Regions from separate parts of the Bradyrhizobium sp. NDS-1 genome, predicted to be linked through region 3. Evidence: predicted binding sites of a transcription regulator. Region 3 holds the regulator's gene; each other region holds the start of a gene.
The links. The regulator HrcA, encoded in region 3, represses chaperone genes, less so after heat shock. The targets are predictions, from matches to a motif close to GTTAGCACTCNCNNNNNGNGAGTGCTAAC.

Region 1 (4,341 bases), 3.0 Mb from region 3:
TGAATTAATCTCGCCACCAGATCCTGGGGAATTGATTCATGGGCAACAGCGTTGGTCAGCGTGCATTTCAAAATGCCCGGCTTCAGAAACGACAGAAGGCCGAAGTGCTGCCATTGCTGGGGCATGCACTCCAGTTGCACAAGATGGGGCTTCTTCCCGAGGCTCAGGCGGCCTATCGCCAGGTCCTGCAGCTCGCACCCAACCAATTCATCGCGTTGCATATGCTCGGCGCGTTGGAGTGCGATGCCAAGAACTATCAGCAAGCCGAAATTCTGCTGAGCCGAGCGGTTGCCGGGGATCCGCGATCTGCCGATGCTCATATGAGTCTCGGCGTTGCGCTCAACGGACTCCGGCGTCACGGCGAGGCCTGCGCGAGCTATCGCAAGGCCCTCGCCTTGCGGCCCAACCACGCCGTAACCCTCTCCAACCTCGGTAACGCGAGCGTGGCCCTCGACCTTCACGAGGAGGCGCTCCACAGCTACGACAAGGCGCTCGCATGCGACGCTAACCTTGCTGAAGCCCATAACGGCCGGGGCTGGGCGCTCAGCCGACTGCGCAACTATGACGGGGCGCTCGCGAGCCTCGACCGCGCGCTGTCGATCAAGCCCGACTACGCCGCGGCGCTGGCGAACCGTGCCGTTGCATTGCGGGAACTTCAGCGATTTGACGAAGCCCTGGCAGATGGCAATCGGGCGATCGCGCTGGCACCCGACGACGCAAACGGGTGGCTCGCGCGGGCCAGCGTACTGCTCCAGATCCAGCAAATTGCGAAGGCATCGCACGATTGCGAGCGAGCCCTCGCGATCGCTCCCGATTCCATTCAAGCTCACCTGGTGCTGGGCCTTTGTCTCGCCGGGCTTGGCCAAGTCGACGAAGCCATCGCCAGTTTCGACAGAGCTCTCGATATCCAGCCCGACCTTCAGAGCGCGATCTCAAACAAGATATTCACGCTCGATTTTGTGGGAGACGCCACCGTCGAACGACATCAGCAGGCACGGCAGGTATGGTGGGAGCGTGTCGGCGCGAAGATCGCCGCGGAGGCGTCAGAACCGCATGACAACAGCCGCGATCCGGATCGCCGCCTGGTGCTCGGCTATGTCTCGTCGGACTTCAACGCGCATTCGGCCGCGTTCATTTTCAAGCCGGTCCTGCAACACCACGACCGTGCTCAGTTCGAGATCGTGTGCTACTCCTGTTCGTCCAAACTGGACACGACGACCAGGGAATTCCAAGGGATTGCCGATCGCTGGCGCGATGCCTCACAATGGACCGACGAGCGTCTCGCCGCCGAGATCCGCCTCGATGGCGTCGATATCCTGATCGACCTGTCCGGCCATACCAGAGGCAACCGTCTCGGCGTGTTTGCGCGCAAGCCGGCCCCCATTCAGGCCCATGGCTGGGGCCACGGCACAGGCACCGGACTGCCGACGATCGATTACCTGTTCTCGGACCCCGTCGCGATTCCACTCTCGGTCCGGCATCTGTTCGCGGAGACCGTCGTCGATCTGCCGTGCTTCGTGACGCTGACGCCACTGCCGGCGGGGATCGAGCGGGCGCCGGCGCCGGCGATCGCGAACGGCTTCGTCACCTTCGGCGTCTTCAACCGCATCAGCAAGATTTCGGACGAGGCGGCAAAGGTCTGGTCCAGAATTCTCGAGCGGGTGCCGGGTTCGCGACTGCTGATCAAGGATGTCGCGCTGGACGATCAACTGGTCCGTGACAATCTGCTGGCGCGGTTTGCGGCCTGCGGAGTGCCGGCCGAACGTATCGATCTGCTCGGAGCCACCTTGCGGGGCGAACACCTGGCATCGTTCAATCGCGTCGATATCGCCCTCGACCCCTTCCCGCAGAATGGCGGCGTCAGCACGTGGGAAGCCCTGCAGATGGGCGTGCCGGTGGTGGCGAAGCTCGGCAACAGCCTGCCCAGCCGTGCGGCCGGCTCCATCCTCACCGCGCTCGGCCTGCCGGACTGGGTCACGGACAGCGATGAGGGGTATATCGACATCGCTGTTGGCCATGCCGCCGACATCCGTGAACTCGATCGTTTGCGCCGCGACCTGCCTCGACGGATCGACGCCGCGGCCGCCGGCAATCCGGTCTCATATGCGCGCGCGGTGGACGAGGCCTACCGCACGATGTGGAAGCGCTATTGCAACGGCGGCGCCTGATCCCTGTCTCAATGCAGCCGGAACACGCCATCCACGGCGCGCAGCTCGGCCGGCTTGATCAGCTTGGAATGCGCAACGGTGACCGAATGGAGGGGGCCGTCGAGCTTCTCCTGCCAGAACGCCAGGAAATCCTTCAGCGCCGGGAATTTCGGAAACATGTCGTAGTTCTGCCAGACGTAGGTCTGTAGCAGCGAGGGGTGATCCGGCATCCGATAGAGGATTTGTGCCGTCGTCAGCCCGTAACCCAGCATCTGTTTCCGGAAATCCTCGGAAACGCCCCCACTCCGCACGTCCATGCCAACCTCCTTTGCAGGAGCGCATTCACGGGGCGGCCTGGTCGGTGTGCGCCTTACGAGCCACCCGGTACTGATGCGCTCACATGAGAGAAATGTGACGCAAACTGACAATTCATCTCAAGCCCAAAAGTTTAACAAGCTGTTGAAATTCAATGCGTTAGCAGCAGATGCAGCTCCGTGCTAATACGGGCCCGGCCTCGATTAACGATGGGAATGAGATTCTGGCAGACGGCGCTATCGAGTGCTTATTTTTCTGCTACAAGCCCTTGCTCCCGCAAAAATCCTGCCTTATCTCAGCAGTGCCCGCCTGGCACTCGCTGGCGGCGACTGCTAACAATCTGAAATCATCAACCCGAGCAATTGCTTAGGAGGACTGCATGAACTTCCGTCCGCTTCACGACCGCGTCGTGGTCAAGCGCATCGACGCAGAAGAGAAGACCGCTGGCGGCATCATCATTCCCGACACTGCCAAGGAAAAGCCCTCCCAGGGCGAAATCGTCGCCGTCGGCCCGGGTGGTCGCGACGAAGCCGGCAAGCTGATCCCGATCGACCTGAAGGTCGGCGACCGCGTGCTGTTCGGCAAGTGGTCCGGCACCGAGGTCAAGATCGACAACGTCGACCTGCTGATCATGAAGGAAAGCGACATCATGGGCGTCCTCGACGTCCCCGCTTCCAAGAAGAAGGCGGCCTAAGAGCCCCTCTCTCCCTCCAGTCCAACACCTAAGGAAAAATCCACATGGCAGCCAAAGAAGTCAAATTCTCGGTTGAAGCGCGCGACAAGATGCTGCGCGGCGTCGACATTCTCGCCAACGCGGTGAAGGTCACGCTCGGTCCCAAGGGCCGCAACGTCGTGCTCGACAAGTCGTTCGGCGCTCCCCGCATCACCAAGGACGGCGTCACCGTCGCCAAGGAGATCGAACTCGAGGACAAGTTCGAGAACATGGGCGCCCAGATGGTGCGCGAAGTCGCCTCCAAGTCCGCTGACGCGGCCGGCGACGGCACCACCACCGCCACCGTGCTGGCCCAGGCGATCGTGCGCGAAGGCGCCAAGTCGGTTGCCGCCGGCATGAACCCGATGGACCTCAAGCGCGGTATCGACCTCGCGGTCGAAGCCGTCGTTGCGGATCTCGTCAAGAACTCCAAGAAGGTCACCTCGAACGACGAGATCGCCCAGGTCGGCACCATCTCGGCGAACGGCGATGCCGAAATCGGCAAGTTCCTCTCCGACGCCATGAAGAAGGTCGGCAACGAGGGTGTCATCACCGTCGAGGAAGCCAAGTCGCTCGAGACCGAACTCGACGTCGTCGAGGGCATGCAGTTCGACCGCGGCTACATCTCGCCCTACTTCGTCACCAACGCCGACAAGATGCGCGTTGAGATGGACGACGCCTACATCCTCATCAACGAGAAGAAGCTCTCCTCGCTGAACGAGCTGCTGCCGCTGCTCGAGGCCGTGGTGCAGACCGGCAAGCCGCTGGTCATCGTCGCCGAAGACGTCGAAGGTGAAGCCCTCGCGACCCTGGTCGTGAACCGCCTCCGTGGCGGCCTGAAGGTCGCGGCCGTCAAGGCTCCGGGCTTCGGCGATCGCCGCAAGGCCATGCTGCAGGACATCGCGATCCTGACCGGCGGCCAGGCGATCTCGGAAGATCTCGGCATCAAGCTCGAGAACGTCACGCTCAACATGCTCGGTCGCGCCAAGAAGGTGATGATCGACAAGGAGAACACCACGATCGTCAACGGCGCCGGCAAGAAGGCCGACATCGAGGCGCGCGTGGCGCAGATCAAGGCGCAGATCGAGGAAACCACCTCGGACTACGACCGTGAGAAGCTCCAGGAGCGTCTGGCCAAGCTCGCCGGCGGCGTCGCGGTGATCCGCG
Region 2 (4,341 bases), 990 kb from region 3:
GCATGGCGGGCGGAGCTTCCTTCTTCGGGGTCTCGGCGACCATGGCCTCGGTGGTGACCAGCAGGCCGGCCACGGAGGAGGCGTCCTGCAGCGCGGTGCGCACCACCTTGGCGGGATCGATGATGCCCTTCGCGACCATGTCGACATAGTCCTCGTTCTGGGCGTCGAAGCCGAAGGTCTCGGACTTGTTCTCCAGGATCTTGCCGACGACGATCGAGCCTTCCACGCCGGCGTTCTCCGCGATCTGGCGGATCGGGGCTTCAAGCGCCTTCAGCACGATGTTGATGCCGGCCTGGACGTCGTCATTGGCGTTGGTGAGACGGCCCACGGCCTTCTTGGCGCGGAGCAGCGCGACGCCGCCGCCGGGGACGATGCCTTCCTGCACCGCGGCGCGGGTGGCGTTGAGGGCGTCCTCGACGCGGTCCTTCTTCTCCTTGACCTCGATCTCGGTCGCGCCGCCGACGCGGATCACCGCGACGCCGCCCGCGAGCTTGGCGAGGCGCTCCTGGAGCTTCTCACGGTCGTAGTCCGAGGTGGTTTCCTCGATCTGGGCCTTGATCTGGCCGACGCGGGCCTCGATCTCCGGCTTCTTGCCGGCACCCTTGACGATCGTGGTGTTCTCCTTGTCGATCACGACCTTGCCGGCGCGGCCCAGCATCTTCACCGTGACGTTCTCCAGCTTCATGCCGAGGTCTTCGGAAATGAGCTGGCCGCCGGTCAGGATCGCGAGGTCCTCGAGCATGGCCTTGCGGCGATCGCCGAAGCCCGGCGCCTTCACCGCGGCCACCTTGAGGCCGCCACGGAGCCGGTTGACGACCAGGGTGGCCAGCGCCTCGCCCTCGACGTCCTCCGCGATGATGACGAGCGGCTTGCCCGACTGCACCACCGCTTCCAGCACCGGCAGCATGGCCTGCAGGCCCGAGAGCTTCTTCTCGTGCAGGAGGATGTAGGCGTCCTCGAGCTCGGCGGTCATCTTTTCGGGATTGGTAACGAAATAGGGGCTGAGATAGCCGCGGTCGAACTTCATGCCCTCGACGATGTCGACTTCGGTGTCGAGCGACTTGTTCTCTTCGACGGTGATGACACCCTCGTTGCCGACCTTCTGCATCGCCTGGGCGATCATCTTGCCGATGAAGGCATCGCCGTTGGCGGAGATGGTGCCGACCTGGGCGACCTCGGAGGAGGCGGCGACGGGCTTGGCGCGCTTCTCGATGTCCTTGATGACGGCCGCCACCGCGCTGTCGATGCCGCGCTTGAGGTCCATCGGGTTCATGCCGGCGGCAACCGCCTTGGCGCCTTCGCGCACGATGGCCTGGGCCAGCACGGTCGCGGTGGTGGTGCCGTCGCCGGCCAGGTCGTTGGTCTTGGAGGCGACCTCACGCACCATCTGGGCGCCCATGTTCTCGAACTTGTCCTCGAGCTCGATCTCCTTGGCGACGGTGACGCCGTCCTTGGTGATGCGGGGCGCGCCGAACGACTTCTCGATGACGACGTTGCGGCCCTTCGGGCCGAGCGTCACCTTGACGGCATTGGCGAGAATGTCGACGCCGCGCAGCATGCGTTCGCGCGCGTCTCCGGAAAACTTGACGTCTTTGGCAGCCATGTCTGCAATCCCTCGTGTTTCGTGCTGTGTCTTGTTTTGTGCTGTACAGCGGAATGATGGATGCCCGGATCGCGTGATCCGGGCATCACATTCAGCGGCTGTTCAGGCGGATGGCCTTAGGCCAGAACGCCCATGATGTCCGACTCCTTCATGATCAGGAGGTCTTCGTTGTCGATCTTGACCTCGGTGCCCGACCACTTGCCGAACAGCACGCGGTCGCCGACCTTGAGGTCGATCGGGGTCAGCTTGCCGGCTTCGTCCCGGCCGCCGGGGCCGACGGCGACGACCTCGCCCTGGGACGGCTTTTCCTTGGCGGTGTCCGGAATGATGATGCCGCCCTTGGTCTTTTCCTCGGCGTCGATACGTTTGACCACGACACGGTCATGCAGCGGACGAAATTTGGATTTAGCCATGACGTTTCCCTTTGGAGGCTCGCTTCGGAAGTAGTGGAAGTGGGTGGGGCGGCGCTTCCGTCCATCCCCTATCCCGAGAATCGAACGGCGCGCTTAGCAATCGGGCTTTCCGAGTGCTAATAGTGGGCTCGGAAATATGGCTTGGCCGCGATCCTGTCAAGCAAAGGTGGTTAAGCGATTGGTGAGGCGGATATAGGATGGTGGCATTGGAAACGTGTTCGGGGCGCCGGCGTGTCAAAGGACGTCATTGCTCCGGCAGCGGTTTTGCGCTTGGCTGCGGGAGGGGTGCGGCCATGGTTTTGTTCGGGGGAATGCCATGATCAGTTCGGCTCACGCGCGCACGGTTGCCAATCTGGCGGCCGCCTCTTGTCTGGCGCTGCTGCTGGGCGCTTGCGGCGGCGGCTTCAGCCTGCCATCTCTCACGTCGTCCGCGCCGCCGCCCGAAGCCGAGCCGGGAGTAGCCCCGGAAATGCCCGCGACCATTCGCGCCGACGAGATCGTGGGCCGCTGGGGCCTGGCCTCGTTCCAGAACCCGGCCGACCGCGCCCGCACCGAGGCTGCCGCCCGGGCCCAGTGCAAGAATCCCTATGTGATCACCGCCGGCTCCTCCGGCGGCGTGATCATGCATCTGGCCGATCAGGCAACGCCCCAGGAGCTGCGGCTGAAGGGGTCACCGAGCGGCAAGAACTACATCGGACCGGCGGGCCCGACCCCCGGCGACCAGGACCGCGAGATCATCTCCTTCGACGGCCGGGTCCTGATCACCCGCTTCATCGACAAGGACGCCGCCACCCGCTACGGCAACATGGTCTACGTCCGCTGCGCGCCGAGGGCGTAGCGAGGTTCCGGCCTAACCGTTCGTCATTGCGAGCGTAGCGAAGCAATCCAGACTGCTTCCGCGGAGGCAGCCTGGATTGCTTCGTCGCTTCGCTCCTCGCAATGACGGCAAACAAAAAACGCCGGCCTCTCGGCCGGCGTTTTGTTTTCCGTCTGTCGCGTCCGCTCAGTCGAACAGCGCGTCGATGTCGTCCTGCGAGGCATGGCCCACGTCGCCGGCGAGCTTCGGACCGTTGAGAAGCTTCTCGTCCTCGCTGCGGTTGTCGACATGCGCATGCGCAGGCACGTGGGACTTGATCGCGTCGACGCCGCCCCAGATCTCCATCATCGCATTGATGTGCTGCTCGATGAACTTCATCGTGGTCATGACCTTGCTGATGCGCTGGCCGGTCAGGTCCTGGAAGTTGCAGGCCTCGAAGATCGAGATCACGCGTTCCTGGATGTCGTCGGCGAGCCGCTTCTGCTGGTCGACCGAGTCCACCTTGGACATTGCGCTGGCGGCCTGGTCGATCGATTCCGCGGCTTCGAGGATCTGCTGGGTCGCGTGCTCGGTGCCGCCGACGACCGCGCCGAGTTCGCCGTTGACCTTGGCCATCTCGCCGCCGTCAAAGCTCTTGCCGTGCAGCGTGGCGATCTCGCGCTTGGTGCGGTCGATCGCGTCATGGATGAGGTCGAGCTCGACCTTCAGCTTCTCGCACTGCTCGATCTGGGCCCGATAGGTTTCGAGCATGGTGCGAGCCTCGGAGAGCTCGTGGGCGGTGGAGGCGTCGATTGCCGCCATGGCCGCGCTGCCCGATAGCGGCGCGCTGCCCTTCGCCATCTGTGCGCGGATCGCACGTAGCTCGGCCATGATCTCGCTATGCATCGGCATTGCCTCTTCGGTTACGTCCAAAATCGGCATCTCGCCACCAGCGATATCCTCGACGCGAAAACGTTTGCGGTGAACAGCCATCAGGAAACTCCCCCCACCTCACTCACGCGACTTTGTAGTCAGAAGCGATTTAACACGAAGTTCACAGCAGGAACTGTTGTGCGGCGTCGCGCGACCGCGCGCAAAGAAGCGATTAACCATGGCCGCGCCGCGTTCATCGAAAATAAACGCTGATCGCCAAATTGCCCCTCGGTTGACGACGTGGTGAATCCAAACGCCCGATACGTTTACCAAACAAAACGGCTTTTGCTTTTTATTGACCACGTCGAGGGGCGCGGACCGGCCATCAGCCCTCCACGGCGCATGTGATCTAGACGAAACAGTACAGAGTACGTCGATGTTCAAGAAAATGTCTGTTGCGCTGCTCGGCAGCGCTTGCATCCTCATTGCCGGCGCAACCAGTGCCGGCGCCTTCGACAATTCGGTGCCAAACGATCCGCCTGCGGTGCTCTACCAGCCGCGGGTGCCGCCGGCGCCGGTGCGCGTCGCATCCAATTCGAACATGGGCGGCGGCTTCATCGAGTTCCTGTTCGGCGACGGTCCCGGCCGCGGTCCGG
Region 3 (4,341 bases):
ATCTCAAGGGGCGCAAGATCAAGCGCGTTTTCGTGGCGGGTTTGGCGACGGACTTCTGCGTTGCCTGGACCGCGCTCGATGGGCGCAAGGCAGGCTTCGAGGTTTATGTGGTGGAAGACGCCTGCCGCGGCATCGACACGCAGGGTTCGCTGGCAAAGGCCTGGGCCGATATGGCCAAGGCCGGCGTCAAGCGGATTCAGTCGGCGGATATCGCGGTGAGCGCGTAGGCGACGCGCTCTATCCTCCCGTCATTCCGGGGCGCGCGTCAGCGCGAGCCCGGAATCCATTAGACGGTTGTCTCCGCTGCGCGATGGATTCCGGGCTCGCGACTACGTCGCGCCCCGGAATGACAACCAAACTCAGTTCGGCGCGTCGCTGGACTCGTTGTTGTTCGCCGCCGGCGCTGCCTTCGCGCCGCCCTTGGCGACACCGACCAAAGCCGGGCGCAGCACGCGCTCGCCGATGGTATAGCCGGCCTGCATGATCTGGACCACGGTGCCCGACGGCACCGACGGATCGGGGACTTCGTACATCGCCTGGTGGAAGTTCGGGTCGAACTTCTGGCCCTGCGGATCGAGCTTCTTCACGCCGTGCTTTTCCAGAGCGTTGAGCAGGGACCGCTCGGTGAGCTCGACGCCCTCGATCAGCGAGGTCAGACCGGGATCGGCCGTGGCGCGGGCCTCGGCCGGGACGGCATCGAGCGCGCGCTGGAGATTGTCGGCGATATCGAGCACGTCGCGGGCAAAGCCGGTGATGCCATAGAGGCGGGCGTCGGCGACCTCCTTGGCGGTGCGCTTGCGCAGATTCTCCATCTCGGCCAGCGTCCGCAGCATGCGGTCGCGCGCTTCGGTGGCTTCCTTCTGCAACGTTTCGACCGAGCCGGGCTCGGGATCGTCGGGCATGATGTAGGGCTTTGACACCACGGGCTCAGGCGTCGGCGCGGTCGTGTCTTCGGGTTGCCGGTCTCGATCGGTCATCGGCTCTAATCTCGAACTCGTTTCCAGGATTGTTGGCCCGGATATCGTGCCTGAGCGCGCGAAAATCAAGCGCCCGTGATCGGCGGAAACGCCTGTCAGCCTCCCAAAAGGCGGCTGACGATGCGGGCGGCATAATCCACGGTCGGGATCACACGGGCATAATTCAGCCGCGTCGGGCCGATCACGCCCAGGACGCCGACGATGTGGCCGGCGGCATCCCGATAGGGCGAGATGATGGTGGAGGAGCCTGACAGCGAAAACAGCTTGTTCTCGCTGCCGATGAAGATGCGCACGCCTTCCGCAGTCTCGGCCCGGCCCAGGAGGTCGATGACGCCGCGCTTGGTCTCGAGATCGTCGAACAAAAGACGCACCCGCTCCAGATCCTCCAGCGCGTGCAGATCTTCCAGCAGATTGGCGTGGCCGCGGACGATGAGCTGGCGGTCCTCGTTCTCGCCGCCGGACCAGCTTGCGATTCCGGCCGAGATCACCTTCTGCGTCAGCTGATCGAGTTCGGCGCGGGCTTCCCCGAGTGCCGTCTCGAGCTCGAGCCGGGCCTCGGCCAGAGTGCGGCCGCGGATGCGTGCATTGAGGAAATTCCCGGCCTCGGTGATCGCCGAGGAGGGAACCCCGGGCGGTAGCGACAGCACGCGGTTTTCGACCTGGCCGTCCTCGCCGACCAGGATGACCAGGGCCTTCTCCGGTTCCAGACGGACGAATTCGATGTGTTTGAGCCGCGCATTGGATTTTGGCGTCAGCACCACAGCCGCCGCCCGCGTGAGTCCGGACAGCCGCGTCAGGGCTTGGTCCAGCGCCGCCTCGACCGAATGCGCCTGGCCGACGGATGTGAGCTGGCTCTGGATCGACTGGCGCTCGGCCTCATTGAGGTCGCCCACTTGCATCAGGGCATCGACGAAAAAGCGCAAGCCCAGTTCCGTCGGCAACCGGCCGGCAGAGGTATGAGGCGCGTAGATCAGGCCGAGCTGTTCCAGGTCGGCCATGACGTTGCGAACCGAGGCCGGCGACAGCGGCATCGCGATGAGGCGCGAGATATTACGTGATCCCACGGGCTCGCCGGTCGCGAGATAGCTCTCGACAATTTGCCGAAAGATGTCGCGGGAACGCTCGTTGAGCTGGGCAAGGCCTGCGCGCGGCGCGATCAGATGGATCGGATCGTGATGGGTCACAAACAGTAACTCCTCTCAGATACACGTAATTTGTCTATCCCGGGCGCTTCTGACAAGCGTGGCGTTCGCGGCCACGAAATCGGGGGGTGAAAAAACCTTGCCGCCCACCCTCACCCCCCCTACAAGCACCGCGAACAGCCCTACACCTGCGAGTTTTGGAGGATTTCCCATGCGGCCAAGCCGCCGTGCGCCCGACGAACTGCGCCCCGTGACACTGGAGCGCGGCGTGGTCAAATACGCGGAAGGCTCCTGCCTCGTGAAATTCGGCGATACCCATGTGCTGGTCACCGCCACGCTGGAAGAGCGCCTGCCGCCCTGGCTGAAGGGCCAGGGCCGCGGCTGGGTCACCGCCGAATACGGCATGCTGCCGCGCGCGACCTCGGAACGCACCCGTCGCGAGGCCTCCGCCGGCAAGCAAAGCGGCCGCACCGTCGAGATCCAGCGCCTGATCGGCCGCTCGCTTCGCACCATCGTCGACCTCGAAGCGCTCGGTGAGCGCCAGATCACGGTCGATTGCGACGTGCTCCAGGCCGACGGCGGCACCCGCACGGCCTCGATCACCGGTGCCTGGGTCGCGCTCGCCGATTGCATCAACTGGATGAAGGCGCGCAACATGATCAAGGCCAATGTGATGCGCGACAACGTCGCTGCGATCTCCTGCGGCATCTACAACGGCACGCCGGTGCTCGATCTCGACTACGCCGAGGACTCGGAAGCCCAGACCGACGCCAATTTCGTCTTGACCGGCGACGGCCGCATCGTCGAGGTGCAGGGCACGGCGGAACGCGAGCCGTTCACCCAGGACGAGTTCCTGAAGTTGATGGCGCTGGCCCAGAAGGGCATCGCGCGTCTGGTGGACTTGCAGAAACTGGCTGTGGCGTAGTCAATAGGCCCATGCACCGCCGAATCACGGACAAGCTCGTCATCGCGACCCACAATCCCGGCAAGCTCGCCGAGATGCGGGAGCTGCTTGCGCCGTACGGCATCGCGGCGGTGTCGGCCGGCGAGCTCGGCCTCGGCGAGCCGGACGAAACCGGCGGCGATTTCCGCAGCAACGCGGCGATCAAGGCGATCGCGGCGGCGCAGGCGACCAAGCTTCCCGCCTTCGCCGACGATTCCGGCATCGTCGTCGACGCGCTGGACGGCGCGCCCGGCATCTACAGCGCGCGCTGGGCTGGTCCGAGCAAGGACTTCAACGCGGCGATGGCGCAGATCGAGCGGCTGCTGCAGGAGCGCGGCGCCACCACGCCCGACCGCCGAAGAGCGCATTTCGTCTCCGCGCTCTGCGTCGCCTGGCCGGACGATCATCTCGAAGAGGTCGAGGCGCGCGTCGACGGCACGCTGGTCTGGCCGCCGCGCGGGACGGCCGGCTTCGGCTACGATCCGATGTTTTTGCCCGACGGCCACGACCGCACGTTCGGCGAGATGGAAAGCATCGAGAAGCATGGGCTGCCGCCGCTTGGGCTCGGCCTGTCGCACCGCGCCCGCGCCTTCGTGAAACTGGCGGAGATCTGCCTTGAGCCGCGATAGAGCGTTTTCGAGCGAAGTGGATACCGGTTCGCGCCAGGAAAACGCGTCAAAACAAGTATCCGAAGCTTTCGGCGTCTACGTGCACTGGCCGTTCTGCCTGTCGAAATGTCCCTATTGCGACTTCAACAGCCACGTCCGCCACGCCGCGATCGACGAGGCGCGCTTCGCCGCCGCCTTTGCACGTGAGATCGAGACGACCGCGCAGCGTTCGCCGGGCCGCGAGGTCACCTCGATCTTCCTCGGCGGCGGAACGCCGTCCCTGATGCAGCCTGCAACCGTCGGCGCCGTGCTCGACGCGATCGGCAAGCATTGGACCGTCGCAGGCGACGTCGAAGTCACGCTGGAGGCGAACCCGACCAGCGTCGAAGCCACGCGCTTCGCCGGCTATCGCAGCGCCGGCGTCAACCGCGTCTCGCTCGGCGTGCAGGCGCTCGACGATGCCTCGCTGAAGGCGCTCGGCCGGATGCATAGCGCCCGCGAGGCGCTCGATGCGGTCGCCATCGCGCGCCGCTCGTTCGATCGTTACTCGTTCGACCTGATCTACGCCCGCCCCGACCAGACACCGGCGATGTGGGCAGATGAACTCCGTCTCGCCATCGATGAAGCGGCCGAGCATCTGTCGCTCTATCAATTGACGATCGAGGAAGGCA

Region 1: RX330_RS14860 (co-chaperone GroES) is a predicted target of HrcA. The motif match lies at 2,771-2,799, and genes of this name have one in related genera.
Region 2: groES (co-chaperone GroES) is a predicted target of HrcA. The motif match lies at 2,109-2,137, and genes of this name have one in related genera.

What each region holds. Positions count from the first base shown of each region.
Region 1 covers NZ_CP136628.1:3,192,768-3,197,108, reverse strand. Annotated here, with positions in the region: gene RX330_RS14870 (tetratricopeptide repeat protein) at 39-2,168, shown strand; gene RX330_RS14865 (usg protein) at 2,177-2,464, opposite strand; gene RX330_RS14860 (co-chaperone GroES) at 2,842-3,156, shown strand; gene groL (chaperonin GroEL) at 3,201-4,341, shown strand, end outside.
Region 2 covers NZ_CP136628.1:1,160,373-1,164,713, forward strand. Annotated here, with positions in the region: gene groL (chaperonin GroEL) at 1-1,603, opposite strand, end outside; gene groES (co-chaperone GroES) at 1,720-2,016, opposite strand; gene RX330_RS05435 (hypothetical protein) at 2,333-2,854, shown strand; gene RX330_RS05440 (protein phosphatase CheZ) at 3,020-3,805, opposite strand; gene RX330_RS05445 (L,D-transpeptidase) at 4,122-4,341, shown strand, end outside.
Region 3 covers NZ_CP136628.1:170,885-175,225, forward strand. Annotated here, with positions in the region: gene pncA (bifunctional nicotinamidase/pyrazinamidase) at 1-227, shown strand, start outside; gene grpE (nucleotide exchange factor GrpE) at 360-977, opposite strand; gene hrcA (heat-inducible transcriptional repressor HrcA) at 1,073-2,161, opposite strand; gene rph (ribonuclease PH) at 2,331-3,044, shown strand; gene rdgB (RdgB/HAM1 family non-canonical purine NTP pyrophosphatase) at 3,056-3,691, shown strand; gene hemW (radical SAM family heme chaperone HemW) at 3,708-4,341, shown strand, end outside.